3 regions of the Streptomyces sp. NPDC058751 genome follow, and region 1 is predicted to be linked to each of the others. Evidence: riboswitches for the same ligand, from Rfam matches in the RefSeq annotation. Region 1 holds a riboswitch; each other region holds the start of a gene.
What was found. A riboswitch is a leader RNA that binds a small molecule or an ion and turns the genes downstream of it on or off. The one in region 1 is predicted to bind cobalamin.

Region 2: linked by a shared signal. The riboswitch ahead of ACFW6B_RS19795 (cobalamin biosynthesis protein) and the one ahead of ACFW6B_RS34360 (CbtB-domain containing protein) in region 1 are both predicted to bind cobalamin.
Region 3: linked by a shared signal. The riboswitch ahead of ACFW6B_RS33180 (ribonucleoside-diphosphate reductase subunit alpha) and the one ahead of ACFW6B_RS34360 (CbtB-domain containing protein) in region 1 are both predicted to bind cobalamin.

Annotation. Positions count from the first base shown of each region.
Region 1 covers NZ_JBHYPZ010000050.1:1,257-11,029, forward strand. The annotation lists gene ACFW6B_RS34320 (hypothetical protein) at 1-493, shown strand, start outside; gene ACFW6B_RS34325 (oxygenase MpaB family protein) at 519-1,400, opposite strand; gene ACFW6B_RS34330 (protein kinase) at 1,561-3,291, opposite strand; gene ACFW6B_RS34335 (Gfo/Idh/MocA family protein) at 3,356-4,513, opposite strand; gene ACFW6B_RS34340 (PadR family transcriptional regulator) at 4,602-5,165, opposite strand; gene ACFW6B_RS34345 (nuclear transport factor 2 family protein) at 5,249-5,641, shown strand; gene ACFW6B_RS34350 (ferredoxin) at 5,693-6,067, shown strand; gene ACFW6B_RS34355 (histidine phosphatase family protein) at 6,230-6,805, opposite strand; cobalamin riboswitch at 6,944-7,086, shown strand; gene ACFW6B_RS34360 (CbtB-domain containing protein) at 7,123-7,344, shown strand; gene ACFW6B_RS34365 (acyl-CoA dehydrogenase family protein) at 7,587-8,804, shown strand; gene ACFW6B_RS34370 (hypothetical protein) at 8,896-9,030, opposite strand; gene ACFW6B_RS34375 (ATP-dependent endonuclease) at 9,231-9,773, opposite strand, start outside.
Region 2 covers NZ_JBHYPZ010000020.1:56,532-66,304, reverse strand. The annotation lists gene cobN (cobaltochelatase subunit CobN) at 1-1,759, opposite strand, end outside; gene ACFW6B_RS19800 (cobyric acid synthase) at 1,756-3,342, opposite strand; gene ACFW6B_RS19795 (cobalamin biosynthesis protein) at 3,339-4,334, opposite strand; cobalamin riboswitch at 4,440-4,583, opposite strand; gene ACFW6B_RS19790 (hypothetical protein) at 4,720-4,938, opposite strand; gene ACFW6B_RS19785 (anion permease) at 4,960-6,201, opposite strand; gene ACFW6B_RS19780 (class II aldolase/adducin family protein) at 6,697-7,500, shown strand; gene ACFW6B_RS19775 (alpha/beta hydrolase family protein) at 7,628-8,755, shown strand; gene ACFW6B_RS19770 (hypothetical protein) at 8,944-9,773, shown strand, end outside.
Region 3 covers NZ_JBHYPZ010000046.1:42,607-52,379, reverse strand. The annotation lists gene ACFW6B_RS33215 (carbohydrate ABC transporter permease) at 1-724, opposite strand, end outside; gene ACFW6B_RS33210 (carbohydrate ABC transporter permease) at 721-1,707, opposite strand; gene ACFW6B_RS33205 (extracellular solute-binding protein) at 1,852-3,135, opposite strand; gene ACFW6B_RS33200 (GntR family transcriptional regulator) at 3,573-4,337, shown strand; gene ACFW6B_RS33195 (DUF3311 domain-containing protein) at 4,499-4,762, shown strand; gene mctP (monocarboxylate uptake permease MctP) at 4,759-6,369, shown strand; gene ACFW6B_RS33185 (GNAT family N-acetyltransferase) at 6,478-6,996, shown strand; cobalamin riboswitch at 7,049-7,198, shown strand; gene ACFW6B_RS33180 (ribonucleoside-diphosphate reductase subunit alpha) at 7,330-9,711, shown strand; gene ACFW6B_RS33175 (ribonucleotide-diphosphate reductase subunit beta) at 9,711-9,773, shown strand, end outside.

The sequences.
Region 1 (9,773 bases):
CGCCGCCGCCCTGGCCGTCCTCACGGCCGGCTCGGCCGCGGCACTGCCCGCCGACACCGCGCCGCCCGGTCCCGTGCCCGCGGCCGTCGCCATGCAGCCGAACACCTACGTGCTGGCCCCGCAGGACCAACCCGATCTGTGGCTCGGGGACATCGACTACTACGGCTTGGTCACCTGCAAGGCCAGCCGGCTCTGGTACGGAGAAGGGCGCGACAACGCCGTCTGGCAGATGACCAACAACAATGACGGTTCCGTGTCGCTGGTGAACATGGACTCCCACGGGAACCGGGAGCGTCTGCTCAGCAGGCGCGATGAAGTGCTCATCTCGGAGGGTACCGGCGACATCTTCAACTGGTTCAGGGTCGCCGGTCCGGCCGGGACCTTCGGGCTGAAGAACAAGGCGACGGGCCGTTACCTGGCGTTCAACGCCGCCGGCGCGGTTGTGGGGGCCGTCAACGCCTACTGGTGGTACATGGTCAACACGCAGCTGTAGCGCGTGAGTCCGGTCCGGTCCGGTGTCAGCCGGACCGGACCGAGCGGCGCGCGGCGCGGGCGAGGGGGAGGTAGCGCAGCCGCTCCGGGAGCAGCGGGAGGGTCCTGCGCACGACCGCCCCGAAGCGGCGCAGCCTGCGCTCGTCCCGGTCGCTCCACGCCAGGCCGAGCCGCTCCCGTGCCACGGGCGGCAGCAGTCCGGTCGTGACGAAGACGTTCAACCGCGACAGCGGCGGGCGCAGCAGGGGCCAGAGGCGGCGGAGCAGGGCGGGCGATCCGTCCGGCGGTGCGACGGGGCGGTGCGGGTCGAGGAGTTCCCGGACGACGGCCGTCGCCTCCAGTTCGTCGCGGACCATCGCGTCGAAGTACTGCCAGAACGCCTCCGGTGTGGGGGGCATGTCGCGGCGGTGTATGCCGAGTATGTCACCGAGCTGAAGGAGTTCCTCGTAGAGGCGGTGCTGCTCGTCCTCGTCCAGGGGACGGGAGAGGTAGTCCGCCGCCCGCAGGAAGACCGGGTAGGCGGTGGCGTGGACCCAGGCGTAGTAGGCCGGGGTCAGGGCGTGGTAGGCACGGCCGTTGTGGTCCGTGCCCGAGATCGACTTGTGCAGGCGCCGCAGCCGCCGTCCCTCCTCCAGGGCCTGCTCGCCGCCGTAGACCCACAGTTGCAGCGAGTGCAGCGAGCGTCGCGCGCGGCCCCAGGGGTCGGTGCGGAAGACCGAGTGGTCGTCGACGCCGGCACCGACGGCCGGGTGCGCGACCTGGAGCACCAGGGCGGCGGGCAGGGCGAACAGCATCCGTACGTCACCCGCGAGGTCCCACAGAAGAGAGCCCGGTGCGAACGGGACCGGTTCGGGCGGGGGCGTTCGAGTCGAGCCCCCGGGTCCGGACGTCTCCGACAGACCTGGCATGGTGCCCCCGTCCCCCGTTCCGTCCGGAGCGTCGACGTCCCCGGTGGACGGGCGAATAGCTTTCGTGGCTTCGACGCTCTCGACGATACGCCCCGCGTGTTCCGCCCTTTCGGCGGAGTCCGGCTCCGGGTCCCCTTCGTCGGCCGCCGGCACGGAACGCTCAGTCCTCGGCCGGCATCACCCGGGTCACCTTGCCCTTCAGGTCGGCGTCCAGATAGCCGGTGACGTGGTCGTCGGCGAGATAGACGGCCAGTCCCAGCGGGGTGTCGAACGTGTCGTCGGCGGGGCGGACCAGGACGTAACGCATCGTCGGCCGCTGTACGTTCAGGTCCTTCTCCGCCCGCTTCAGCAGGGCGGGAAGGACGTCCCAGTCGAAGTCGTCGAGACCGAAGGGGCGGTCGCCGCCGATGATGGCGCTGCTGATGATGCCCTTCTCGACGCCCCGGCCCGGGCGGTAGGTGTAGCTGTCGTACTTGGTGTCGCTGCCCTTGACCATGATGTCGGCGGAGACGTACGTCGGGTAGACGGTGAGGTCGCACGCCCGGTCCGTGCCGGTCGCGGCCTTGATCTCCTTCACCGCCTTCCGGATGCCGTCGGGGGTGAGCAGATCCGTCTTCGTGTCGGCCTGGGCCGCCGGGGCCGAGCGGGACGGTGTGGAAGCGGGGTCCGTCGTCCTGGTCGAGGTCGCGTCGGAGGAACCGGTGGGCTTACCGCTGTCCTTGTCGCCCCCGTCCGGCAGCTGGGTCCACACCAGGACTCCCGCCAGCACGGTCCCGACGACGGACGAGGCGATCGCCGTCCGCCTCTTCGCGCGGGCGCCCGGCCGCACCGGGGTCGGCCGTGTGGGGCCCGCCGGGTAGGGAGTCGGCGGGCCGAAGCCCGAGGCCGGTCCGAAGCCGGAAGGAGGTCCGAAACCGGCGGGCGGCCCGAAGCCGGCCGGCGGTCCGGACCCGGCCGGTGCGGAGGGTACGGGCGTCGGACCCGGCGGAGGCGCCAGCCTGTACGACGTGGCCCCGTCCGCCCCGGCGGGAGCACTTCCCGCCGGGGCACCGCCCTCGATCGCCTCGGCGAGCAGCCGGTCCGCGGTCCGCGCGTCCGCCCGGTCGGCCGGGTCCTTGACGAGCACCGCGTTCAGGAACCCGGTCAGTACTCCGGCCCGGGAGGGTGGCGGAAGCTGCTCGCTCAGCATCGCCGCGAGCGTCGCGAGGGTGGTTCCCCGGCGCAGCGGGTGGTGCCCCTCGACGGCGACGTACAGCATCATCGCCAGCGACCACAGGTCGGAGCCCGGGTCGCCCTCGCCTCCGGAGATGCGCTCGGGTGCCATGTAGTCGGGCGTGCCGATGATGGACCCGGTCGCGGTCAGGGCGGTCGAGTCCCTGATGGTCGCGATGCCGAAGTCGGTGAGGACCGGACGTCCGTCGGGCCGCAGCAGCACGTTGGCGGGTTTCACGTCCCGGTGCTGGATGCCTGCGTCGTGAGCGGCCCGTAGCGCGGCCAGGACCTCGCGCCCCAGCCGGGCGGCGTCGGCGGGTGCCATCGGCCCCTTCTCCAGCCGGTCCTGGAGCGATCCGCCGGTCACCAGTTCCATGACGAGCCACGGGTAGGTGTGCTCCCCGCCGTCCACCACGTGGTGGATGGTCACCACATTGGGGTGATCGACGCGAGCGAGCGCCCGTGCCTCGCGCAGCACCCGGGCCCGGAGCATCGCCGCTCCCTGCGGGTCGTACTCGGCGAGACCCGGATCGGGCGGCCGTACCTCCTTGAGCGCCACGGCCCGGTCGAGGACCAGATCGCGTGCACGCCACACCGTGCCCATGCCACCGCCACCGAGCCGCGCCTCCAGCTCGAAGCGCCCCTCTATGACCCGTCTGCCGGAATCACCCTCGTTCATGGCCGGAAGCCTACGAGATGGCGCTGACACGACCCCACGCAGGTGACCACAACACCCCGGTCCGCTATGTCTCCAGCGTCACCCACGTCCCCGACGCCGCCGAGCGTGTCATCGCGTCCAGTGCCGTCGCGCTGCGGACCGCGTCGGTCAGGGTGGCTCCGTACGGTCTGTCGTCGGCGATGGAACGCAGGAAGGCGTGCACCTCGATGACCTTGAGGTCGTCGTAGCCCATGCTGTTCGCCGCGCCCGGCTGGAAGGCCGCGTAGTCGCCGGCACCCGGACCGACGTACACGGTGCTGACCGGCTGGTCCTGGTACGACGTCCCCCGGCTGACGCCGAGTTCGCCCATCCGGCGGAAGTCCCAGAACAGCGCGCCCTCGGTGCCGTGGATCTCGAACCCGTAGCTGTTCTGCTCGCCCACCGAGACCCGGCACGCCTCCAGGACGCCGCGCGCACCGGAGGCGAAGCGCAGCAGGCAGCTGACGTAGTCCTCGTTCTCCACGGCGGCCGGCTCGCCGCCCGCGGCGCGCGTGTGACCCGCTGTCGCGCCGGCCGGGCGGGCCCGCAGCGGCACGAAGACCGCGGTGTCCGCCGTCAGCGCCTCGATCTCGCCCACCAGGAAACGGGCCAGGTCGACACCGTGCGAGGCCAGGTCGCCGAGGACGCCGCTGCCGCCCCGCTCCCGCTCGTAACGCCACGTCAGCGCGCCCTCCGGATGGGCCGCGTAGTCACTGAAGAGGCGGACGCGCACGTGTGTCACGTCACCGATGCCGCCGGAGGCGATCAGCTCGCGGGCCGCCACGACGGCGGGAGCTCCCCGGTAGTTGAAGCCGACCGCGCCCCGGACCCCGGCCTCGGCCACCGCGTCCGACACCGCCCGGGCGTCGTCGGCGGTCAGTCCCACCGGCTTCTCGATCCAGATGTGCTTGCCGGCCGCGGCCATGGCCACGCCGATCTCCCGGTGCAGGAAGTTCGGCGCGGTGACGCTCACGGCCTCGATGCGCGGATCGGCCGCGATCTCCCGCCAGTCACGGACGGCGGTGGCGAAGCCGTACCGCGCGGCGGCCTCCTCGGCCCGGCCGGGCACGTCGTCGGCGACGGCGACCGGTTCGGGGCGCAGGGCGAGTTCCGGGAAGTGGTGGAGAACGCGGGCGTACGCCTGCGTGTGCACCCGCCCCATCCAGCCGAACCCCACGACAGCGACACCGAGCACCCGCATCACGACCGCCCTCCTCAGCACCGGATCGCCACCGACCCGGTCCGGGACCAGGCTAATGCGCACAGGACGCGCCAATCGGCACAAGCCGCCTTCAGTGGGCGAGCGGTGCCCGCTGTTCCAGGATCCGCAGTGCCCGTTCGGCCCACTCGATGATCGCCTGCTCGAACGCGCGGCCGCCCATCAGCGTGAGATACGGGCCCACGCGCTCCGCCCCGGCCAGGTACTCGTCCTCGGTGCGCCCGTCGAGCAGGCGGGCGCCGATCCGCTCGTAGTGCGCCAGCTTGGCGCGCGACCACTCCAGCCGCTCGGCGATCGCCACCCGGACGGCGTCGGCGTCCCCCATGTCGAGCGCGTACACCTTGACCATCAGCTCGTCGCGGATCGCGGTGGGCTTCGCGGGCCCCGAGGTGAAGGACGCCAGCGCTTCGAGCCCCGCCGTGGTCAGCGAGAAGAGCCGCTTGTTGGGCCGGCGCTCCTGCTGCACCACCCGGGCCTCGATCAGCCCCTCGGACTCCATCCGGTCCAGTTCCCGGTAGAGCTGCTGCGGGGTCGCCATCCAGAAGTTGGCCACCGAGGCGTCGAACCCCTTGGCCAGGTCGTAGCCCGACGCCTCGCCCTCCAGGAGCGAGGCCAGTACCGCGTTGCGCAATGCCATCCCGCAAGGCTAGACGGCCCCCGCCCGCAGGACTAATCTTATCTGCACCTAATCAATTAATTGAGTAAGAAGGGTGGGCGCAAATGAACGCCTTCCGCAAGGCCGTGGAAGCCGGGGACCTCGACGCGGTCGAGGAGCTGCTGGCCGACGACGTCGTGTTCACCAGCCCCGTCGCCTTCAAGCCGTACCCGGGCAAGCCGATCACCGCCGCCATCCTGCGCGGCGTCTGGCGCGTCTTCAGCGACTTCCGCTACGTCCGTGAGATCGCCGGGGCCGACGGCCGCGACCACGCGCTGGTCTTCACGGCCAAGGTGGGCGACAAGGAGATCAACGGCTGCGACTTCCTGCACTTCGACGAGGAGGGGCGCATCGACGAACTCATGGTGATGGTGCGCCCGTTGTCCGCGGCGCAGGCGCTCTCCGAGGCCATGGGGGCGCAGTTCGAGCGGATCTCCCGGGAAGCGGCCGGCGCGTGAAGGCGCGGCCCCGAGCCGTTTGAACCGACTTCCTCCGGCTACACGCCTGTTGTGACGACGACGCCTTCACAGCAGGAGCTCTTCCGGTACCTGGAGGACCGCTTCGAGTGTGCCCGGGCCTGTGCCGAATGCGCCAGGACCGCCACGCTGCGCGCGAGCCTCATGGATCCCGACGGGCCGAAGCGGCAGGAGACGGCGCGGCGTTCGGGCATCCTCTGCGCGGAGGTCTGCGAGGCGACCTGCCATGTGCTGTCCCGTCATCCCGGGCTGAGCGACCGGGAGCTCCGCGTCCGGCTGGAGTGGTGCCGGGACGTCTGCCTGGAGTGTGCCGCGGCCTTCGACGGGTGTCCCGGGGCGGAGGCCGCCGCGCAGGTCTGCCGTGAATGCGCCCGCGCTTGCGCGGACTTCGTCGCCACGCTGCGGTGAAGCCCCGAGCGGTCCGGATCGAGCGGCCCGGATCGAGCCGCCCGGATCGGGTCACCCGGATCGATCCGTCCGGATCGGGTCGCCCCGGTGAGCGGTGAGCGGTGAGCGGTGGGCGGTGAGCGGTGGGCGGTGAGCGGCGAGCGGTCGGGCCGGTCAGGCCGGTCAGGCGAGCGGGCGTCCGGCGCGGACGTTCCAGCGGCCCGCGCGCCCGCTCAGCTCCGTGACGGTGAGCGGTGGCACGTCCACGCGCCAGAACGCCTGCTCCGGCGCCCCCAGCACCCGCACCACCAGGGCCCGTACGACCTCGGGCTCCACCACGGCGACGGTCCGGCCGCCGAAACCGGCCGCCGCGTCCAGGTGTTCGGCCACCCGGTCGCAGAACGCCCGCACCGACTCCCCGTCGTGCGGTGCCGACTCCGGATCGGCGAGCCAGCGCGCCACCGCCTCCGGCTCCTGCGCGCTCACCTCGGCCAGCGTCGCCCCGTGCCAGCGGCCCACGTCGAGAGGCGCCAACTCCGGCGCCTCGAGCGCGCCTTCCAGTCCGAGCGCCGCCGCCGTCTGCCGGCACCGCACGGTGGGGGAGACCCACAGGCGCCCGCCCGCCGGAACGCCGCCCGCGTCGGCCGCCGACCGCGCGGCCCGCAGGCCCGAGGCGTCCACCGGACTCCCGTCGTCGAAGCGGGCCTCTCGCAGCGCCTCGCTGGTCGCCGCGGAGATCAAGGTCACTCGGCTGGTCATGCCATCACTCTCATGTGTCGTGGACCCGGGCCGTGTTCCACGTTCCGGGCCCGTGCCTCGTCCGTCGTCCGTGACCCTGGGGCGCACGGAGTGCCGGAGTGCGCGCCCTTGGCCGGACCGCCGGCTTCGCGGTACGGTCACATGGATATTGACGACGGTTCGGCGGAAGCCCGGTGGAAATCCGGCACGGTCGCGCCACTGTAAGCCCGACGCACGCCACTCCGGCCGGGGGTGACGGAAGCGGGCGAGTCAGACCCGTGGCCGTCGTCCTGTGCACCACCGAGATGGGACGCGAGTTCCCCAGGAGGTTCTGCCCCATGGCGCAGTCCGTCGTCCAGCCGACCGTCACGCCCGCCGCCGTTCCCGAGAAGCTGCCGATCGGCGCGATCGCCCCCTGGGCGGCGTTCTTCGGCATCCTGATGCTGGTCCTGCTCTACTTCGTCGGCGCCGAACAGGGCGCCACCGCCCTCGTCTCCGGCGAGAACGTCCACGAATGGGTCCACGACGCCCGGCACCTGCTCGGGTTCCCCTGCCACTGACCGCGCCGGGGAACGTACGAGCCGCGACATCCGGCGGCCGGGAAACCGGCCGGCACGAGGGGGCGGTGCCCGGGAGACCGGTCACCGCCCCCTCGCGTGCGCCCGCACCCCACACCTCGCACCTTGCACCACGTACCTCGGCCCCGGTGTCCTTCCCGGTGCCGGCGTCATCGGCATTCCCAATTTCTGGAACACGTTCTACGGTGTGCGCCGTCAGGTCGGGCCCGGAGGCAGGAGGCGCCGTGCATCTCGAATACACGCCGGAGCAGCAGCGGCTGCGGACCGAACTTCGTCTCTACTTCGCCGAGTTGGTACCGGACAACGCCTACGCGCGCTACGCGGACCCGGCGGCGCAGAAGCGCTTCTACCGTGAGACGATCCGACGCCTCGGCGCGGACGGCTGGCTCGGGGTCGGCTGGCCCGAGGAGTACGGCGGGCGGGGGCTGACCCCGATGGAGCAGTTCATCTTCTTCGACGAGGCGGCCCAGGCCGGGGTGCCGCTGCCGCTGATGGCGCTCAACACCGTAGGGCCGACGATCATGCGGTTCGGTACGGAGGAGCAGAAGTCGTACTTCCTGCCGAGGATCCTCTCCGGCGAGATCGACTTCGCGATCGGCTACAGCGAACCCGGCGCCGGGACCGACCTCGCCGCGCTCCGGACCAGGGCCGTGCGGGAGGGCGACGAGGAGACCGGCCACTACACGGTCGACGGCCAGAAGATCTGGACGACCAACGGCGACACGGCCGACTGGGTGTGGCTCGCGGTCCGCACCGATCCGGACGCCCCGCCGCACAAGGGCATCACCATGCTCCTCGTACCGACCTCCGACCCCGGCTATTCGTGCACGGTCATCAACACGCTCGCCTCGCACGACACCACCGCCAGCTACTACGAGAACATCCGCGTCCCCGCCACCCGCCGGGTCGGCGGGGAGAACGAGGGCTGGCGGCTGATCACCAACCAGCTCAACCACGAGCGCGTCACCCTCGCCGCGCACGGCACCATGGCCATCCGCGCCCTGCACGACGTCCAGCGCTGGGCGACGGAGACCAAGCTCGCCGACGTCCCCCAGCCTTCGGCCGGGAGGTGCCCCCATCGCGTCGTCGACCTCCCCTGGGTGCGCCGCCTCCTCGCGCGCACGCACACCAGGCTGGACGCCATGAAACTCCTCAACTGGCGCATGGTGAACGCCGTCCAGGAGGGCACGCTCACCCCGCAGGACGCCTCCGCCGTCAAGGTGTACGGCTCCGAGGCGCGCCGGGACGCGTACGCCTGGCTGATGGAGATCGTCGCGGCCCCCGGTGCCCTCAAGGAGGGCTCCGCGGGCGCCGTCCTGCACGGCGAGCTCGAACGCGGCTACCGCTCGGCCGTGATCTTCACCTTCGGCGGCGGCAACAACGAGATCCAGCGGGAGATCATCTCGTGGATCGGCCTGGGGATGCCCCGGGTCCGGCGTTAGGGCCTGTGACCACAGACGTTAGTTGTCACATACCGAGGATAGTTGGCACCATGATCAATTGAGCTCTCCGGTGCGTTCCAGGCCTCGCTGGTCAGGTCTCGATGTCCACCTTGATCCGCAAGTGAGTCGCGCCGATCTCGCGCAGCAGGTGGTGCTCCACCAAGTGTTTGGAGACATCGGCGCGGAGCGGGTTCAGTTCCGTGCTCAGGGCTTCGCGGTCGGTCATGCTGGCGTCCAGCCGAGTGATCAAGGCAGCGGAATCCGCAGGTACCACCAACGAAGTTCGGTCTTTGAGATCTGGCGGGTGTTCTCGAGGAAGGCCGCCTCTCGTACGGGAGGCGGCCCGGAGCCAGGTCAGTAGTGAGTCTCTGCCGACGACCGGCGGGCGCGTCGGTGCTGCGGCCTCACGAAAGCCTTACCCCTGTCCTAGCGCGGTCCCCCGGCCACGGGTGACGTGGCGGGCCCAGGTTCCCGGTCCCTCGCTGTGGCCTGCTGGGGTACCTCAACTGCTTCTGGTTGCAGTGGCGATGTCCCGAAGAAGGCCTGGAAGACGGTGTCGAATTCGCAGGCCGTCGAATCCTTGAAGGCAGGCAGCCCACGGATGGCGTCGGCTGTCGTGTAGCGCTCACAGAAGGTACGGGCCCGGTCGTTCTTGTTGCTCGACTCGTTGACCTGGAGTTCGGGATAGTAGGCCTCGATCGCCCCACGCTCCCAGACATAGATGTCTTCGTGGCGAAGCATCTGCAGCAGTTCCAGTTTCATCTTCTCCAGCTCCGGGTCCCGGGCCTCTTCGAGGATCCGTCGGGCAGTGCCGGTGGTGGAGCGGGCGAAGAACGCTTTCACCGCTGTGTCTACTTCTTCGAACCCGCACAGGCCTTGTGCGTGCTCTTCGCTCTTGAGCTGTGCGTAGTCCCACAGAGCGCGTGCGCTACCGCTCTTGCTCAAGCTTTTGAGGGTGCTGGCGGAGAC
Region 2 (9,773 bases), on a different contig from region 1:
CGTACTCGTCGAGGAGCTGCTCCAGCTTCGCGAGGTCGCCGTAGGTGTCGGCGCGGGCCATCGGCGGTACGAGGTGGTCGACGACGGTGGCGTGCCCGCGGCGCTTGGCCTGCGTGCCCTCACCGGGGTCGTTGACGATGAACGGGTAGACCAGGGGGAGTTCGCCGAGGACGGCGTCGGGCGCGCAGCCGCCGCTGAGCCCGAGCCCCTTGCCCGGCAGCCACTCCATGGTGCCGTGCTTGCCCATGTGGACGACGGCGTCCGCGCCAAAACTGTTCTCGAGCCAGCGGTAGGCGGCCATGTAGTGGTGCGACGGCGGCATGTCGGGGTCGTGGTAGATCGCGATGGGGTTCTCGCCGAAGCCGCGGGGCGGCTGGATCATCACGACGACGTTCCCGAACTCCAGGCAGGCGAGCACGATGTCGTCGCCGTCGACGTAGAGGGAGCCCGGCGGCTCGCCCCAGGCCTCCAGCATGGCCTCGCGCAGCGCGGGGTCGAGGGTGTCGAACCAGGCCCGGTAGTCGGCGAGCGGCACGCGCGCGGGGGCGGCGGCGAGCTGTTCCTCGGTCAGCCACTCCACGTCGTGGCCGCCGGCGGCGATCAGCCGGTGGATCAACTCGTCGCCGTCGTCCGGGTATTCGGTGAGGGCGTAGCCCGCGTCCCGGAGGGCGTCGAGGACCCGTACGGCGGAGGCGGGGGTGTCGAGACCGACCGCGTTGCCGACCCGCGAGTGCTTGGTCGGGTAGGCGGTGAAGACGATCCCGAGCTTCTTCTCCGCGTTGGGCTTGTGCTTCAGCCGGGCGTGCCGCAGGGCGATCCCGGCGACCCGGGCGGCCCGCTCGGGGTCGGCGACGTACACCGGGACGTCGTCGGGACCCTGTTCCTTGAACGAGAACGGCACGGTGATCAGCCGGCCGTCGAACTCCGGGATCGCGACCTGCATGGCCGCGTCCATGGGGGACAGGGCCGCGTCCGAGGCGTCCCAGGCGCTCTTCGACGAGGTCAGGCACAGGCCCTGGAGGACGGGGACGTCGAGGTCGGCGAGCGCCCCGATGTCCCAGGCCTCCTCGTCGCCGCCCGCGGACGCCTCCGAGGCGTGGGTGCCGCCCGCGGCGAGGACCGTGGCCACGAGCGCGTCGGCCCGGCCGAGGATCTCGTACAGGCCCGGGTCGGCCCCGCGCAGCGAACCGCAGTACACGGGAAGGGCGTTGGCGCCGCGTGCCTCGATCGCGTCGCACAGGGTGTCCACGAACGCGGTGTTCCCGGACAGCTCGTGCGCCCGGTAGAACAGCACGCCGACCGTCGGCCGGCCCTCGACGAGGGCACGCTCGCCGTGCACGCCGAACTCGGCGGTCCGGTGCGGTTCCTCGAAGCCCTCGCCCGTCAGCAGCACGGTGTCGGAGAGGAACCGGGCCAGCTCCCCGAGGTTGGCCGGACCGCCCTCGACGAGATAGCGCAGCGCCTCCGCGACCACGCCGGCGGGCACCGACGACTCGGCCATCAGCTCGGCGTCCGGGACGGACTCGCCGCCCAGCAGCACGGTCGGGATCCCGGACGCCTTCAGGAAGGCCAGCCCGTCCTCCCAGGCCCGCTTGCCGCCGAGCAGCCGTACGACGGCGAGGTCCGCGCCCTCCACGAGCGCGGGGAGCTCGCCGGTGACGTCCACCCGGGTCGGGTTGCCGATCCGGTAGGCGGCGCCGCTGGCGCGGGCCGCCAGCAGGTCCGTGTCGGCGGTCGACAACAACAACACAGTGCTCATGCGGGTGCTCCCGGTGGGATGAAGGGCAGTCCTTGCGGCGCGCCGGACTCGATGAGCCGCCACAGCGCGTCCGTGTCCGCGTGTTCCTCGATCAGGTCGCCGAGCCGGTCGAGCTGCTCCTCGCGCAGCGCCGCGAACGACGTGTCGGGGGCCGGCACGAAGCGGCGGCCCGCGGCGGCGGCCACCTCGCGCAGGAAGGCCCGCCGGAAACCGTCCGACTCCAGCGATCCGTGCCAGTGCGTGCCCCAGACGGAGCCGACCCGGCAGCCGTCCAGGCCCCGGCCCGCGGCGTCGGACATGAACGGGTCGCCGCCGGTCACCTCGGCGACGCCGTGGTGGATCTCGTACCCCTCGACGTGCTCGCCGAGGGCCGTGCCGACCGGCCGTGCCAGGGTCTTCTCCCGCGCGAACCGCACGCGCACGGGCAGCAGTCCGAGCCCGTCGACATGGCCGGCGCGGGACTCGACCTCGTCCTCGATGTGCTCGCCGAGGAGCTGGTAACCGCCGCAGACGCCGAGGACGGGCCGCCCCTCGGCGGCCCGGCGCGCGATGGCGTCCGCGAGGCCGCGCTCGCGCAGCCACCGCAGCGCGCCGACCGTGCCCCGGGTCCCGGGCACGACGACCAGGTCCGCGTCGGCCAGTTCCTCGGCGCGGTCCACGAACCGCACGACGACGCCCGGTTCGGCGGCCAGCGCGTCCACGTCGGTGAAGTTGGACATCAGCGGGACCGCGCAGACCGCGACCCGCAGGACGTCCTCGCCGACGGGGGAGGAGACCGCCGACTCGCGGACGGCCCCGCGCAGCGAGACGCGCAGGCCGTCCTCCTCGTCGATGCCGAGCCCGTGCTGAAAGGGCAGGACACCGTACGTGTGCCGCCCGGTGAGGCCGTGCAGCATGTCGAGGCCGGGCTCCAGCAGACTCACGTCACCGCGGAACTTGTTCACGAGGAACCCGGCGACGAGGGCCTGGTCCTCGGGCGACAGCAGCGCGACCGTCCCGAAGAACGAGGCGAACACCCCGCCCCGGTCGATGTCGCCGACGACGAGCACCGGAAGTCCCGCGTTCCGCGCCACCCCCATGTTCACGATGTCGGTGCGCCGCAGGTTGATCTCGGCCGGGCTGCCGGCCCCTTCACAGATCACCGCGTCATACGTGCCCCGCAACTGCGCCAGGCAGTCGAGGACGGTCGCCAGGAGCGCTTCCCGGTGCCCCCCGTGCGGTCCTTCCCCGGCGGCCGACGGCGACTGCTCCGCGGGCCCGGCCGTTCCGAAGAACCCGCGCGCGCTCATCTCGCCCACCGGCCTGCCCATCAGGACGACCTGGCTGGTGCGGTCCCCGCCCGGCTTCAGCAGCACGGGATTCATCAGCGCGGTCGGCTCCACCCGGGCGGCCTGCGCCTGCATCGCCTGCGCCCGCCCGATCTCCGCGCCCTCACGCGTCACGAACGAGTTCAGGGACATGTTCTGCGCCTTGAAGGGCGCCACCTTGACGCCCTGGCGCACCAGCCACCGGCAGATCCCGGCGGTCACGACGCTCTTGCCCGCGTCGGAGGTGGTCCCGGCGATCAGCAGCCCGCCGCTCATGCGGTGTGCCCCTTCCTGGTGGACGAAATCCGTCCGGTCGTGGAGAGCAGAGCCCGTCCGGCCCCGGAGAGCAGAGCCCCTCCGGCGGCGCTCACGCCGAGCGCGAGCCAGCCGACGCGCCGCGAGAGCCGTACGGCCCGTTCGATGTCCCGGACGTGGACGGCGCGCCCCGCGCCGTTGAGCACGGGCCGGTGCTCGACCCGTCCGCCGTACGAGAGGGTGCCGCCGAGCCGCACACCGAGCGCGCCCGCGAACGAGGCCTCCACGGGCCCGGCGTTGGGGCTCGGGTGCTCGCGGGCGTCCGCGCGCCAGGCGCGCACGGCACCGCGCGGGTCGGGTCCGGCCACGGCGGCGAGGACGGCGGTCAGCCGGGCTCCCGGCCAGCCGGCGAGGTCGTCGAGCCGGGCGGAGGCCCAGCCGTAGCGCCGGTGGCGGGGGGACTTGTGCCCGACCATGGCGTCGAGCGTGTTGACCGCGCGGAAGGCGACGAGCCCGGGCACACCGCCGACGGCGCCCCAGACCAGGGCGCCGACGACGGCGTCGGAGGTGTTCTCGGCGACGGACTCGACGACGGCGCGCGCGACGCCGTCGGCGTCCAGAGCCTGCGGGTCGCGTCCGCACAGGTGCGGCAGCCGCTCCCGGGCCACGCCGAGGTCACCGGCCGCGAGCGCGCCGCCGATCGCCCGTGCCTCGCGGCCGAGGGAGGTTCCCCCGACGACGGCCCAGGTGGCGGCGGCGGTCAGCGCGACGGACGCGGCGGGCGAGGTGCGGACGCGACGGCTCGCGAGCGCGGCGAGTCCGGTGGCGCCGCCGACGCAGACGGCCGTGTGCAGCGCGCCCCACCCGCGGTGGTCCCGCCACAGTGTCCGCTCCACGGCCGCGGCGGCCCGCCCGAAAGCGGCGACCGGATGCCCCCGGCGGGGATCGCCGAGCAGCAGGTCGCCGAGGAGGCCGGCGGCGGCGCCGTACGCGAAGACGCGATCGGCACGCACGGGGTCAGCCGGCCGTGGGGTGGAGCGGAACCCTCGTACTTGGCGGAACGGGCAACGGGCAGCCGCGCATGGCTATATGTCCTCACTCAGGGTGTCCACGCCCTGGTTCGACGAGACCGGCGGTGAGAGTTCCTGGCTCCCGGGGAGTTCCTTCCCCGATGACAGTGGCGGGACCGCGCCGGATTCTCACCGGCTTCCTCTCATGCCGCCGTACTTGGCTCCGGCAGTCCACCACGGGGTGTGAACGGCCGTCAACTGGCTCTTGACCTGCGGAGGGACAGTGTGCGCAGGCCCACATACGCGTGGGGCGCGGGACGGTGTTCCGTCCCGCGCCCCACGCGCGGTACCGCTCCGGGCGGCCCGGTTCCGGGCCGCCGGTGCCGGGCTACTTCATGACGATCAGGGAGATGCCGTACGCCACCGCCGCGGCGCAGGCCGCGAAGCAGACGTACGCGCCGGTGGCCGCCGCGACCGCGGAACCGCCCTGGGCGGACTCCTTCTTGGAGAGGCCGGCGACGCCGAGGGTGAAGAGGGCGACGAGGGCGACGCTCACTCCGAGGGTGACCCCGAAGACGGACCCGAGGGCTGACCAGTCGATGTGCATGCTGTTTCTTCCTTCGGTTTCTCAGGCCACTCGGGACTGCGCCGGCTGGTTCACCGCGGCCTCGACCGGAGCCGGGATGGTGGCCGTGAGGCCTTCGGTCACCGTGCCGACCGGGGGCGGGGCGACGGCGGCGATGGCCTGCGTCACCACACCGGCGGGCTCCTCGTCGTCGTTCACGTTGGTGTGGTCGACGACCTCGTGGCGCGAGCGCCGCCAGATCGCGAAGCTGGAACCGACCAGGAAGACGGCGACCAGAGTGGTGCCCCAGGCGCCGAAACCGGTCACCCATTCGGCGAGCGCGCCGACCAGGGCGGCGGCGGGCAGGGTGAGGACCCAGGCGACGGCCATGCGGGTCGCGGTGGACCAGCGGACCACACCGCCCTTGCGGCCGAGACCCGCGCCCATCACGGCACCGGAGACCGAGTGCGTGGTGGAGAGGGAGAAACCGAGGTTCGAGGAGGCCAGGATGACGGTGGCCGCGCTGGTCTGGGCGGCGAAGCCCTGCTGCGGCTGGAGGTCGGTCAGGCCCTTGCCCATCGTGCGGATGATGCGCCAGCCGCCCAGGTAGGTGCCGAGCGCGATGGCGATACCGGCGGAGAGGATGACCCAGACCGGCGGGTCGGAGTCGGGAGCGACGGCGCCACCGGCGACCAGGGCCAGGGTGATGATGCCCATCGTCTTCTGCGCGTCGTTGGTGCCGTGGGCCAGCGAGACCAGGCCGGCGGAGGCGATCTGGCCCGCGCGGTAGCCCTTCTTGGTGGCGTTGGTCTCGGCGCCGCTGTTGAGCTTGTACGACAGCCGGGTGGCGACCATGGCGGCCAGGCCGGCGACGACCGGTGCCACGACGGCGGGCAGGAGCACCTTGCCGACCAGGACGTCCCCGTGCACCGCGCCGACGCCGGCGGAGGCGATGGTGGCGCCGACCAGGCCGCCCATGAGGGCGTGCGAGGAACTGGACGGGAGTCCGACGAGCCATGTCACCAGGTTCCAGAGGATCGCGCCGACGAGCGCGGCGAAGATCACCTCTGGTCGGATGCCGGTCTCGTCGACGAGGCCTTTGGAGATCGTGTTGGCGACCTCGACGGAGAGGAAGGCGCCGACAAGGTTGAGGGCGGCGGACATGGCCACCGCGACCTTGGGCTTGAGTGCGCCGGTCGAGATGGTGGTGGCCATCGCGTTGGCGGTGTCGTGGAAACCGTTCGTGAAATCGAACACGAGAGCGGTGACGATCACGATTCCGAGGAGGAGCGTGATGTGTTCCATTTACCCAGGCTTCTGTTGGACGTCAGTGGCAGGTGGAACGTAGGCAGCCTGGGTGAACGGAAGGTGAACTGGGTCGGACTTCGTGGTGTCCCGAACAGCGGATCGCCATTCCGCTTGTGTCGGCGGGAGGTCCGGCGGGCTCGAACGGATGCGGAATTCCATACTCCGCTTGGGGATGATGCCCCGGGTGGACCGCTCGGGTCGAGGGGGGTTTGAAAGGTGAGATCCCCGTCACCCGCAGGCCGTAGCGGTCGTCACGCCGTCGGAGGGCGCGGAACGGGCGCCTCCAGGGTGGTGGTCGAGTGCCGGTTCGGCCGTAATGGGCTGATCACGGGGTGTGATCCGCGGTAAATGTCCGGACGGGGCGACGCCGGCGCCTCGGAAGTGCGATGTGATGCAAATCACATACAACCATGGGCTCTTGGAGGCCCGGAGCCGCCCCCGGAGCGCGCTCGCGCAGGGTGCGTGCGACGCGGTGGCTGGCAGGATCGCGTCATGACTGAGCGGTACCGGGAGGCACGGGACGGGCACGAGCGCGCACGGACGCCGGGGGACCCCGACGGGACCGGGGTCCCCGACGGGCGCGTCGGGACCGGGGAGCGCGACGGACGTGACCGGTGCGACGGGGCCGAGGGGTGCGACGGCCCGGACGCGTCGGACGCCCTCCGGCGGGCCTGGGACGAACTGGTCTCCACGGCCCGGCGCACGGTCGCCGACGGACTGGTCGTCGGCACGTCCGGCAACGTCTCGGTCCGGGTCGGCGACACCGTCCTCGTCACGCCCACGGGCGTGCCCTACGACCGGCTGACGCCCGATGACATCACCGGCGTCGGCCTCGACGGCCGGCAGCTGCTCGGTCCGCTGCGCCCGACCAGCGAACTGCCGATGCACCTCGCGGTGTACCGCGCGACCGAGGCGCGGGCCGTCGTCCACACCCACGCGCCGCACGCGACGGCCGTCTCGCTCCTCGTCCCCGAACTCCCGCTCGTCCACTACATGGCGGCGGCCCTCGGCGGCCCCGTCCGCGTCGCCCCCTACGCGGCCTACGGCACCCCGGAACTGGCCGAGCACACCCTGCGCGCACTGGCCGGCCGCACCGCCTGCCTCCTCCGCAACCACGGCACCATCGCCCACGGGGCATCGCTGGACCAGGCGTACGACCGCACGGCCCAGCTCGAATGGATGTGCCGCGTCTGGCTCCTGTCCTCCTCGGTCCCGGGCCTCACGCCCGTCCTGCTCTCACCGGACCAGCTGGAGGAGGCGGGGGAGCGGCTGCGGGGGTACGGCCAGCAGGGGTGACCCCGTCCGCGCCGGGGCGGCACCCCCGCCCCTCACCGCCCCGGCGCCGGAGCCCTGCGGGCGCCCTCCGTCACTCCTGCAAGCGCCCCCGCTGGCCGATGGCCGACTCCGCCGGGAGACTGGTCGGGTGCGCACTCTGAGAGCCACGGCAACGGCCGTCACCGTAGCCATAGCCGCGGGCGCGGCCTCCGTGGCGGCGGGCCGGTTCGCCAGCGACGCCGCGCTGAAGACGAGGCCCGGCAAGCCGCTGCCCACCGAGCCCCGGCTCACCGTGCACGCCACGACGGCGGGCGGCATCACCCTCACCCGGGCCCTCGCGTCCCGGCGCCCGGGAACCTACGGACTCGCGGGCGACGGCTCCCACGCGGTCGTCGGCCCCCTCCTGGAGTCCGTGCCCCACACCGCCGACACCGTCGTGCGCAGCCTGGAACGCGTCACGCACGGGTCCCTGGAACCCGGCGACAAGGTGTGGCTCACCCCGAACCTGTACGTCGGCGACCCCGGGGCCGCCCTCGGACTCGAACACGCCGACGTCGACGTGCCCGGAGAACTCGGCGCCCTGCCCGCCTGGTTCGTCCCCGCCGTCCGCGACACCTGGATCATCACCGTGCACGGCCTGGGCACCACCCGGGAACACCCCATGAACCTGATGGAGTTCCTGAACGGCCGGCACTTCCCCGTCCTCGACCTCGCCTACCGGGGCGACCTCGGCGCACCCCGCCCGCCGGACGGCCTGAACCACCTCGGCGAGACCGAGTGGCGCGACCTCGACGCGGCCATCCGGTACGCCGTGCGGTTCGGCGCCGAGCGGGTCGTCCTGTACGGCTGGTCGACCGGCGCCACGATGGCCCTGCGCGCCGCCGCCCACTCCGCGCTGCGCGAGCGGATCTCCGGACTCGTCCTGGACTCGCCGGTCCTCGACTGGGAGACCACGCTGCGCGCCCTCGCCGGCGCCCGTCACACCCCGGGCTTCATGCTGCCGCTCGCGGTGCGCGCCGCCCAGGGCCGCACCGGCGTGCGCGGGGACCGCATCGCGCACGCCTCCCACCCCGACCAGGTCAAGGTGCCGACCCTGCTGGTGCACGGCCCCGACGACACCATCGCCCCCTGGGGCGCCTCCCGGCGCCTCGCCGGGAGCCGGCCCGACCTGGTCACCCTGCACACCGTCCCGGACGCCCCCCACGGCGCCATGTGGAACGCCGACCCGGCGGCCTACGAAGAAGCCCTGCGACGCTTCCTCACCCCCTTGATGTGAGCGCCGCGGCCGACGCGACGGTGTGCTTCCGGTCACGAAGGCGTGCTTCCGGTTCGGCCCCGGACAACTCCGCGCGGCACTCGTTCCCGCGCGCCGGGCCCCCGGGGAGGGTCCCGCTCCCACCGCCCCCGTGGCCTGCGACGGCATTCCGTTTGGGTTTTCGGACTGTCAACCGCAAGACTGCACCCGTGACGTCCCGTAACCCGCGCGACTCCAGGCTCCGACTCGTCAGCCCCCGGTCCCTCGCGACCGCTCCCCGAGCGGTCGCCCAGCGCCGCACCCGCCGCCCCGCGCCGCGGCCCCCGGAAGGCACACCGCCACCCGCGGAACTCGCCCGCATGGCGCGTACCGGCCTGTCCGACGCGGCCCGCGTGGCGCGCTGGGCCGACGCGGCCCTGCGCCCGGGACGCGACGACGCGAACCCCGACGGCAAGGGCACCCTCTCCGACGCCACCGCCGAACGGGCCGCCTCGGACCTCGGGCTGACCACGGTCCAGGTCCGCGCCGACTGGGACACCGCACGTCTGGCCGGCCTCATCGAGGTGCACGGCGACGACGCCCGCCCGGGATGGCGGCTGCGGGCCTGGAACCGCGACGACACCGCCGTCCTGCGCGGCTGGGTCGCCCTCTTCGACGCCTGGTCCCTCGCCTACCCCGAGCCGGTGGACCACGCGCCCGCGTCCGTCGCCGAGGTCGTCTCCGCGATGCCCCAGGTGCTCTCCTTCCTCCAGCTCTCCGCCGGGCCCGTCCCCGTGGACCAGCTCCTCGACCTCCTCGGGCAGCGCGTCACGGAACTGCGCACCGAGCGCTGCGAGATCTCCTACGGCCCCGAGCCCGCGGCCGAGCCCGCCCCGGAACCCGCCGAGGTCCCGGACGCCCCCCTCGCCCCCCTCCTCGACTGGGCCCTCCAGGCCCTCGCCTCCGTCGGCGCACTGACCTACGGAGAGGGACAGGCCACCCTCACCGCGCTCGGCAGCTGGGCGGTCTGGGTCAAGCTGGAGCAGATCTGCGTCGCCGC
Region 3 (9,773 bases), on a different contig from region 1:
CGGTGGCGGTCTGGTTCTGCTGGCTCAGCAGCATCAGGGCGTAGAGGTATTCGTTCCAGGCCTGGATGAACGCGTAGACGGAGGTCGCGACCATGCCGGGGGCCAGCAGCGGGAAGACCACGCGGACGAAGGCACCGGTGCGGCTGCACCCGTCGACCATCGCCGCCTCCTCCAGTTCCTTCGGGATGTTGACGATGAAGCCGCGCAGGGTCCACACCGTGAAGGGGAGGATGAACGTCAGGTACGTGAGGATCAGACCGGAAAGCTTGTCGTACTGGTGCAGGTCGTTCAGCAGCAGGAAGACCGGGATGATCATGGCGACCAGCGGGACCATCTGGACCGCGAGGATGCCGACGATCACGACCTTGCGGCCGCGGAAGGCGAAGCGGGAGATGGCCAGCGCGGCCAGCATGCCGACGACGATGCCGATCACGACCACCGCGACGGACACGACCAGACTGCGGCCCACCGGGCCCCAGAAGTCGGCGATGTCCAGCGCGCGGCGGAAGTTGTCGAGCGTGAACCCGGTGGGGAACAGGCTCGGATCGGGGTCGATGGCGTCCTTGGCCGGCTTGACCGCCGTGTTGAGCATCCAGTAGACGGGGAAGCCCGCGGTGAGGAAGACGAACAGGCCGAGCAGGTTCCAGCCGAGCTTGGACTTGCGGGGGCCGGAGGACTTCCGCCCCGTGGCGGACGTGCGCCCGGACGTGGCGACGGAACTCATTCGACCTCTCCGATCTGCAGCATCTGACGCATGTACACGGCGACCACGCCGAGGAGCAGCAGCACGGTCAGCACGGCGATCGCCGACCCCTGCGCGTAGTCGTTGACGACGAAGGCGCGGTCGTAGGAGTACGTGGTGAGGAGCTGGAACTCCGCCTCGGGGTGGCCGCCCCGCATGACGAAGACCTGCGGGAAGACGCCCATGTCCCAGATGACGGAGAGGGTCGTCAGCATGACGATGATGGGCTTGAGGATCGGCAGGGTGACGTGCCGGAAGACGCCCCAGGAACCCGCGCCGTCGAGCCGTGCGGCCTCCTCCAGCTCGGCGGGGACCTGGGTGAGTCCCGCGCTGAGCGTGATGACCACGAAGGGCACCGCGCCCCAGACGACCAGGAGCATGATCACGCACAGGCCCTGCGTCCCGCTGGCGAACCAGTTGTGGCCGATCATGTCGACGCCGGGGAGCTTGCTGAGCAGCGCGTTGAAGACGCCGTAGTCGGAGTCGAAGAGCCACTTGAAGACGGTGGTGGCCACGATGATGGGCATGCCCCAGCTGGCCACCAGCACGATGTTGATCAGCGTCTTCACCCAGCCGGACACCCGCTGGAGGAGCAGCGCGATCAGCATGCCGGTGACCATCGTGAAGACGACGGCCCCGCCGGCGAAGAGGACGGTCCGGACGACCACGGCCCAGAACTCGTCGTCCGAGAGCACCTTCGCGAAGTTGTCGAAGCCGACCGACTCGGCCGGCTGGAAGCCCCAGAGCTGGGACTGCCCGAACTTCTGGAAGGAGAGCGTGACCAGGCGCACCAGCGGGTAGCCGAGGACCAGCGCGAGGACCAGCAGGCAGGGGGCGAGCAGGGCCCAGGGGACCGCCGCCGCGCCCGAGGTCCGCCGGGGGCGTGGTGTCTTCGCGACGGCCGGTGGTGGTGCCTGCCGCGGGGGCGGCACCTTGACGGGGGTGGTCGTGTCTGCGGCACTCATCGCGCGCTCCTCAGCGGTCCCTCAGGTCGTACGGAAGCGAAGGTCCCGTACGGCGGGGCGCCGGGGCGGGCCCCGGGCCGGGCCGTACGGGAGGCAGGGCCCCGCGCCTCCGTGACGGAGGACCGACGGGGCCCCGCGCTCAGGTCACTTGGTGTTGATGACCTTGTCGATCGCGGCGTCCGCTTCCTTCGCGGCGTCCGCGACGGACTTCTTGCCGGTGCCGATGTTCTGCAGCATGGTCTGCAGGACCTGGGCCTTCTCGACCTGGCCCCAGCCCGGCGCCATCGGGACGAACCAGCTCGACTCGGCCGCGGTGGCCGGGACGGCCGTCTTCGGGTCGCTCTGCAGCTTGACCAGGTCGGTCTTGTTGTTGGGCAGGTTGCCCTTGCCCATCAGGCCCTGCTGGCCCTTGGCGCCGGTGAACGCGTTGATCCACTCGGCGGCGACGGCCTGCGCCTTCGACTTCACCGGGACGGCGAGGTCGGAGCCGCCCAGGAAGACCGGGAGGTTCTTGCCGGACGGGCCGGGCATCACGAAGTTCTCGAGGTTGCCCTTGAGCTTGCCGGTCTTGTCGCTCTTCGGGTCCTCGGCGGTCGCGCCCTCCCAGGCGGCACCGAAGATCATGCCGGACTTGCCCTGGCCGTAGACGATGTAGCGGTCGGACTCGTCCTTGGTCTTGTCGCCGTGCATGTACTTGTCGACGACGTTCTTGAACTCGGTGAGGCCCTTGACCGACTCGGGCGAGGAGAGGGTGGCCTTCCAGGTGCCGCCCTCCTGCTTCGCGATGGAGCCGCCGGCGTCGTAGACGAAGGACATGGCCGCGTACCAGTCGCGGGTGGGCTGGTACCAGGCGCTGAACTTGGCGCCCTGCTTCTTCTGGATCTTGTCCAGAGCGGCGGTGAGCTCCTTGTACGTCTTCGGCGTGGCCTTCACCCCGGCCGAGGCGGCGAGGTCCTTGCGCCAGTTGCCGACGCGGCCACCGGCGTAGTACGGCACGCCGTAGGTCTTGCCGTCGTAGGTCACGGACTCCTTGAGGCCGTCGAGCCAGGCGGCCGAGTTCTCGAACTTCGAGGCGTCGAGGGGAGCGAAGGCGCCCTTGACCATGTAGCCGAGCATCTCGGTGTTGCCCATCTCGACCACGTCCGGCGCCTTGTCGGTGGCGAGGACGGCGTCGAGCTTGGTGTTCTTGTCCGGCCAGCCGTAGTACTCGTGCTTGATCTTGATGCCGGGGTGCTTCGCCACGATCGCCGCGTCGGCCTGCTTGACCAGCTCGGGCCAGTTGTTCTGGGCGTCGACCGTGAGCCAGACCGTCAGCTCCTTGGCGTCCGCGCCCTTGTCCGACCCCCCGGCCTTGTCCTCGTTGCCGCACGCCGCGACGGAGAAGATCATGCCCGCGATACCGATCGCGGCTATCAGCTTGCGCTTCACGCCACCCTCCTCAGGGATGCCACAAACCCCCCTGCTCCCCCGCGGTGACATACGCCGTGTACCGCCCGTGGGGCCGGGACTGGACCAATGGTGTAGACCAGTACCCGGAGCTTGGCCTAGACCTAAGGGGGTGTCAAGGGTGTGTAAGCCCGTCCAGACGGCCGTTATGGGACCTACATATGCAAGGACCTTTAAGTAGCCAAGCGGCACAAATCACGGACCTGTTCGCGGCCTGCGGAGGAACCGCCACGGCCCTCTCCGGGCCGGATCCGGGACACCGTCTGCGCACTATGGACTAGACCAACGGGTACACCAACGGTATATAGAGGGGATCACTGAGCGTGCGGGGGACACCCGCACAACGAGCCGTGCCACGATGTGAGCCGCGGCCGACGACATGGCGGTCGCTTCGGCATCCGGAGCCGGGAAGGCAGAGCATGAGCACCGACGTCAGCAGTGCGGAGAACGAGGGTGGGGCGCCCATCCGTACCGCGCGCGTGCCCAAGTACTACCGTCTCAAGAAGCACCTGCTCGACATGACGGAGACGCTCCCGCCGGGCACCCCGGTACCGCCGGAGCGGACCCTCGCCGCCGAGTTCGACACCTCGCGCACCACGGTGCGGCAGGCCCTCCAGGAGCTGGTCGTCGAGGGGCGGCTCGAACGCATCCAGGGCAAGGGCACCTTCGTCGCCAAGCCGAAGGTCTCCCAGGCGCTCCAACTGACCTCGTACACCGAGGACATGCGCGCCCAGGGCCTCGAACCGACCTCGCAGCTCCTGGACATCGGCTACATCACGGCGGACGACGCCCTCGCCGGCCTGCTCGACATCTCCGCGGGCGGGCGGGTGCTGCGGATCGAGCGGCTGCGCCTCGCGAGCGGCGAGCCCATGGCCATCGAGACGACGCACCTGTCCGCCAAGCGTTTCCCCGCCCTGCGCAGGTCGCTGGTCAAGTACACCTCTCTCTACACCGCGCTGGCCGAGGTGTACGACGTCCACCTCGCCGAGGCGGAGGAGACCATCGAGACCTCGCTGGCGACCCCGCGCGAGGCCGGACTGCTCGGCACCGACGTGGGCCTGCCCATGCTGATGCTCTCCCGCCACTCGATCGACCGGCAGGGCGAACCGGTGGAGTGGGTGCGCTCGGTGTACCGGGGCGACCGGTACAAGTTCGTCGCCCGCCTCAAGCGCCCGCAGGACTGAGCCGTACCCCGAGGGTCGCACTCCTGCCCGGGGGCGCGTGCGCCCGGGCACGAACGCTCCCCGTCCGCCGTCCCCGCAGGGGTGGTTCCCTAAAGCCGGACCGTCCCCTAGATTGCCTGCGCGCGTTACCCAGGTGATCTACGAGGGGACGGAGTCGCCCGATGTCAGACCTGCCCGAAGTGAAACCACCGGTGGTGACACCGGTTCGTGCGGTGATCGCCTTATGCCTGATCGCGCCCTTCGTGGCGATGTTGTGGGTCGGCTCCTACACGAAGACCGACCCGGCGTTCATCGGCATCCCGTTCTTCTACTGGTACCAACTGCTGTGGGTACCCCTCTCCACGCTGCTGACGGTGGTCGCGTACCAGCTCTGGCGGCGTGACCAGCGCGCCCGCGCCTCGGTGAAGGGGGGTGCGGAAGCGTGAAGGACGGTGTGAACGGCGTCGCGCTCGGCGTCTTCGTCTTCTTCTTCGTGGCCGTCACGGTCATGGGCTTCCTGGCCGCCCGCTGGCGCAGGGCCGCCGACGAGCACACCCTCGACGAATGGGGCCTGGGCGGACGGTCCTTCGGGACCTGGGTGACCTGGTTCCTGCTCGGCGGCGACCTCTACACGGCGTACACCTTCGTCGCCGTGCCCGCGGCGATCTACGCGGCGGGCGCGGCCGGCTTCTTCGCCGTGCCGTACACGATCCTGGTCTATCCGCTGATCTTCACCTTCCTGCCCCGCCTGTGGTCGGTCTCCCACAAGCACGGCTATGTGACGACCTCCGACTTCGTGCGCGGCCGCTTCGGCTCCAAGGGCCTGTCCCTGGCCGTGGCCGTCACCGGCATCCTGGCCACCATGCCGTACATCGCGCTCCAGCTCGTCGGCATCCAGGCCGTCCTGGACGTGATGGGCGTGGGCGGCGGCGACAGCACCAACTGGTTCGTCAAGGACCTGCCGCTCCTCATCGCCTTCGGCGTGCTGGCGGCGTACACCTACTCCTCGGGGCTGCGCGCGCCCGCGCTGATCGCGTTCGTGAAGGACACCCTGATCTACATCGTGATCGCGGTGGCGATCATCTACATCCCGATCAAGCTGGGCGGCTTCGACGAGATCTTCGAGGCGGCGAGCGCCAAGTACACGGCGGCGGGCGCCGGCGGGCTCGTCCCGGCCGAGGCGGGCCAGTGGACGTACGCCACGCTCGCGCTCGGTTCGGCGCTGGCGCTGTTCATGTACCCGCACTCGGTCACCGCGACGCTGTCCGGCCGCAGCCGGGAGGTGATCCGCCGCAACACCACGATCCTGCCGCTGTACTCGCTGATGCTGGGCCTGCTCGCCCTGCTCGGGTTCATGGCGATCGCGGCGGGCGTGAAGGTCACCAACGGCCAGCTCGCCATCCCCCAGCTCTTCGAGAACATGTTCCCCGACTGGTTCGCGGGCGTCGCCTTCGCCGCCATCGGCATCGGCGCGCTCGTACCGGCGGCCATCATGTCGATCGCGGCCGCGAATCTCTTCACCCGCAACATCTACAAGGACTTCATCAACCCGGCCGCGACCCCGCGCCAGGAGACCCAGGTCTCCAAGCTGGTCTCGCTGCTGGTGAAGGTGGGCGCGCTGGTCTTCGTCCTGACCATGGACAAGACCGTCGCGATCAACTTCCAGCTCCTGGGCGGCATCTGGATCCTGCAGACGTTCCCCTCACTGGTCGGCGGTCTCTTCACCCGCTGGTTCCACCGCTGGGCGCTGCTGGGCGGCTGGGCGGTCGGCATGCTCTACGGCACGATCGCCGCCTACGGGGTGGCCTCCCCGACCCAGAAGCACTTCGGCGGCAACTCGAAGGAGATTCCCGGTATCGGGGAGATCGGCTACCTCGGTCTGACCGCGTTCGTCCTGAACGTGGCCGTGACCGTCGTCCTCACCTTCGTCCTCAGGGCGTTCAAGGCCCCGGAGGGCGTGGACGAGACCTCGCCCGGCGACTACACGGCCGACGCGGGCGATCCGGGGGTCGACACCGAGCTCCCGCCGGCCACGGCGGGCGCGACCCACTAGAACGCGGGACCCGTCCCGGACGCGGGGACCTGCCCCGGAGGCGGGGTGACGGGCCGTCGGAGGAAAACCGGCGGCCCGTCGCCGTGCCGGTCGGGCACACTCGCCCCCATGGACATCGTCATCCGGCCCGCCCGGCCCGAGGAGTACCCCGTCGTCGGCGAGATCGCGGCCCGCGCCTACCTCGGGGACGGGCTGCTGGACTTCGGGGAGAGCGACGCGTACCTCGCGAGGCTGCGGGACGTCGCGGGGCGCGCGGCCGTCGCCGAGGTGCTGGTCGCCGTCGAGGGGGACCGGGTGCTCGGCAGCGTGACCTTCGTGGCGGACGCCGGGCCGATGGCCGACTTCGCGCGCGCCGGGGAGGCGGAGATCCGGATGCTGGCCGTCGCGCGGGAGGCGCGCGGCCGGGGTGCGGGCGAGGCCCTGGTGCGCGCCTGCGTCGGCCGGGCGCGGGCCGTCGAGGGCTGCGCGCGCCTCGTGCTGTCCACCCAGCGCACCATGCACAGCGCCCACCGCCTCTACGAGCGCGTGGGCTTCACCCGCACCCCGGGCCGCGACTGGAACCCCCTTCCGGAGCTCGACGACATCCTGCTGCTCACCTACGAGTTGACGCTCCGGCACACTCCGTAGCGCTCTCGGACACCGAGCGGACACAAGATGTGGGGGCAGTCCCGAGGCCCGGCACAAGATGTATGCTCATGGTCGCTGTCGCCGCAGGGGAATCCGGTGCGAATCCGGAACTGTCCCGCAACGGTGTACTTGTGTGTGTTCGCGTTCGCGTGTGCCCGCACCCGCGTCAGTCCGAGGACCTGCCGGCAGCGCGCCCCGGCCGTCCGGCCCGGGTGCCGACGACGTCCGGGCCTCGCGGAATGGGCCGGTGGACGCGGCGCGCTGCTGCCCGAAAGCGCTCCCGTGTGCCCCGAGCCCGCCCGCGAGGCCCCGTGCCGAGCGAGGAGAGCCCACGTGACCATCGCGCCAGCCGATCCGGCTTCAGTGACCGCGCAGCAGGCCCCGGTGGAGACCGACGGTCCCGGGACCGCGCTGCTGCGGACCCTGACGGACCTCACCGCCGACCTCCCCGACGCCGACCCCGGCCGGGTCGCCGCCGCGGCGCTGCGCGGCCGGTCCGCCCGCGCCGACGAGGCCGAGCTGCGCGAACTGGCCACCGAGGCGGCCGCGGGTCTCATCTCCGAGGACCCCGCCTACTCGCGGCTGGCCGCGCGCCTGCTCGCGATCACGATCGCCGCGGAGGCGGCCTCCCAGGGCGTCACCACCTTCTCCGAGTCGGTCGCCGTCGGCCACCGCGAGGGCCTGATCGCCGACCGTACGGCCGCGTTCGTGCGGCTGCACACGGCCCGCCTCGACGCGCTGGTCGACGCCGAGGGCGACGACCGCTTCGGCTACTTCGGGCTGCGCACGCTGCACAGCCGCTATCTGCTGCGGCACCCGATCACCCGCAAGGTCGTCGAGACGCCCCAGCACTTCATGCTCCGGGTGGCGTCCGGGCTCGCAGAGGACGACACGGTCCGCTCGGTGGACGAGGTCGCCGCGCTCTACCGGCTCATGAGCCGCCTCGACTACCTCCCCTCCTCCCCCACGCTCTTCAACTCCGGTACGCGGCACCCCCAGATGTCGTCCTGCTACCTCCTCGACTCCCCGCTGGACGAGCTGGACTCCATCTACGACCGCTACCACCAGGTGGCGCGGCTGTCGAAGCACGCGGGCGGCATCGGGCTGTCGTACTCCCGCATCCGCTCGCGCGGTTCGCTGATCCGGGGCACCAACGGGCACTCCAACGGCATCGTCCCGTTCCTGAAGACGCTCGACGCCTCGGTCGCCGCGGTGAACCAGGGCGGCCGGCGCAAGGGCGCGGCGGCGGTCTACCTGGAGACCTGGCACTCCGACATCGAGGAGTTCCTGGAGCTGCGGGACAACACCGGTGAGGACGCCCGGCGTACGCACAACCTGAACCTCGCGCACTGGATCCCGGACGAGTTCATGCGCCGGGTGAACGCGGACGCCGTCTGGTCGCTGTTCTCCCCCGCCGACGTGCCGGAACTGGTCGACCTGTGGGGCGAGGAGTTCGACGCGGCCTACCGCAAGGCCGAGGAGGCGGGCCTCGCCAGGAAGACCATCCCGGCCCGCGACCTCTACGGCCGCATGATGCGCACCCTCGCGCAGACCGGCAACGGCTGGATGACCTTCAAGGACGCCGCCAACCGCACCGCCAACCAGACGGCGGAGCCGGGCCACACCGTCCACTCCTCGAACCTGTGCACCGAGATCCTGGAGGTCACGGACGACGGGGAGACGGCGGTCTGCAACCTGGGCTCGGTCAACCTCGGCGCGTTCGTGACCGGCGGGGACATCGACTGGGAGCGGCTGGACGAGACCGTGCGCACCGCGGTGACCTTCCTCGACCGCGTGGTGGACATCAACTTCTACCCGACCGAGCAGGCGGGCCGCTCCAACGCCAAGTGGCGTCCGGTCGGCCTCGGCGCGATGGGTCTTCAGGACGTCTTCTTCAAGCTGCGGATCCCCTTCGACTCGCCCGAGGCCCGCGCCCTGTCCACCCGGATCGCCGAGCGGATCATGCTCGCCTCCTACGAGGCCTCCGCGGACCTCGCCGAGCGCAACGGACCGCTCCCGGCCTGGGAGAAGACCCGTACCGCCCGTGGCGTGCTGCACCCGGACCACTTCGACGTCGAGCTGAACTGGCCGGAGCGCTGGGCGGCCCTGCGGGAGCGGATCGCCGAGATCGGCATGCGCAACTCGCTGCTGCTGGCCATCGCGCCGACCGCCACCATCGCCTCCATCGCGGGCGTGTACGAGTGCATCGAGCCGCAGGTGTCGAACCTGTTCAAGCGCGAGACGCTCTCCGGCGAGTTCCTCCAGGTCAACTCGTACCTGGTGGCGGAGCTGAAGGAGCTCGGCGTGTGGGACGCGCAGACCCGTGAGGCGCTGCGCGACTCCAACGGCTCGGTCCAGGGCTTCACCTGGGTCCCGCAGGACGTCCGCGACCTGTACCGCACGGCGTGGGAGATCCCGCAGCGCGGTCTGATCGACATGGCCGCCGCCCGCACCCCGTTCCTGGACCAGGCCCAGTCGCTGAACCTGTTCCTGGAGACGCCGACCATCGGCAAGCTCTCCTCGATGTACGCGTACGCCTGGAAGGCGGGCCTGAAGACGACGTACTACCTGCGTTCGCGCCCGGCGACCCGCATCGCCCGCGCGGCCCAGGCGCAGGCGCGGCCCGAGACCACCATCCCCGTCCAGCAGGCGGCCGACCCCGACGCCGTCGCCTGCTCCCTGGAAAACCCCGAGTCCTGCGAGGCATGCCAGTAATGAGCGACACGAACACCGAGAAAAACCTCCTGGACCCGGGCTTCGAACTCACCCTGCGTCCC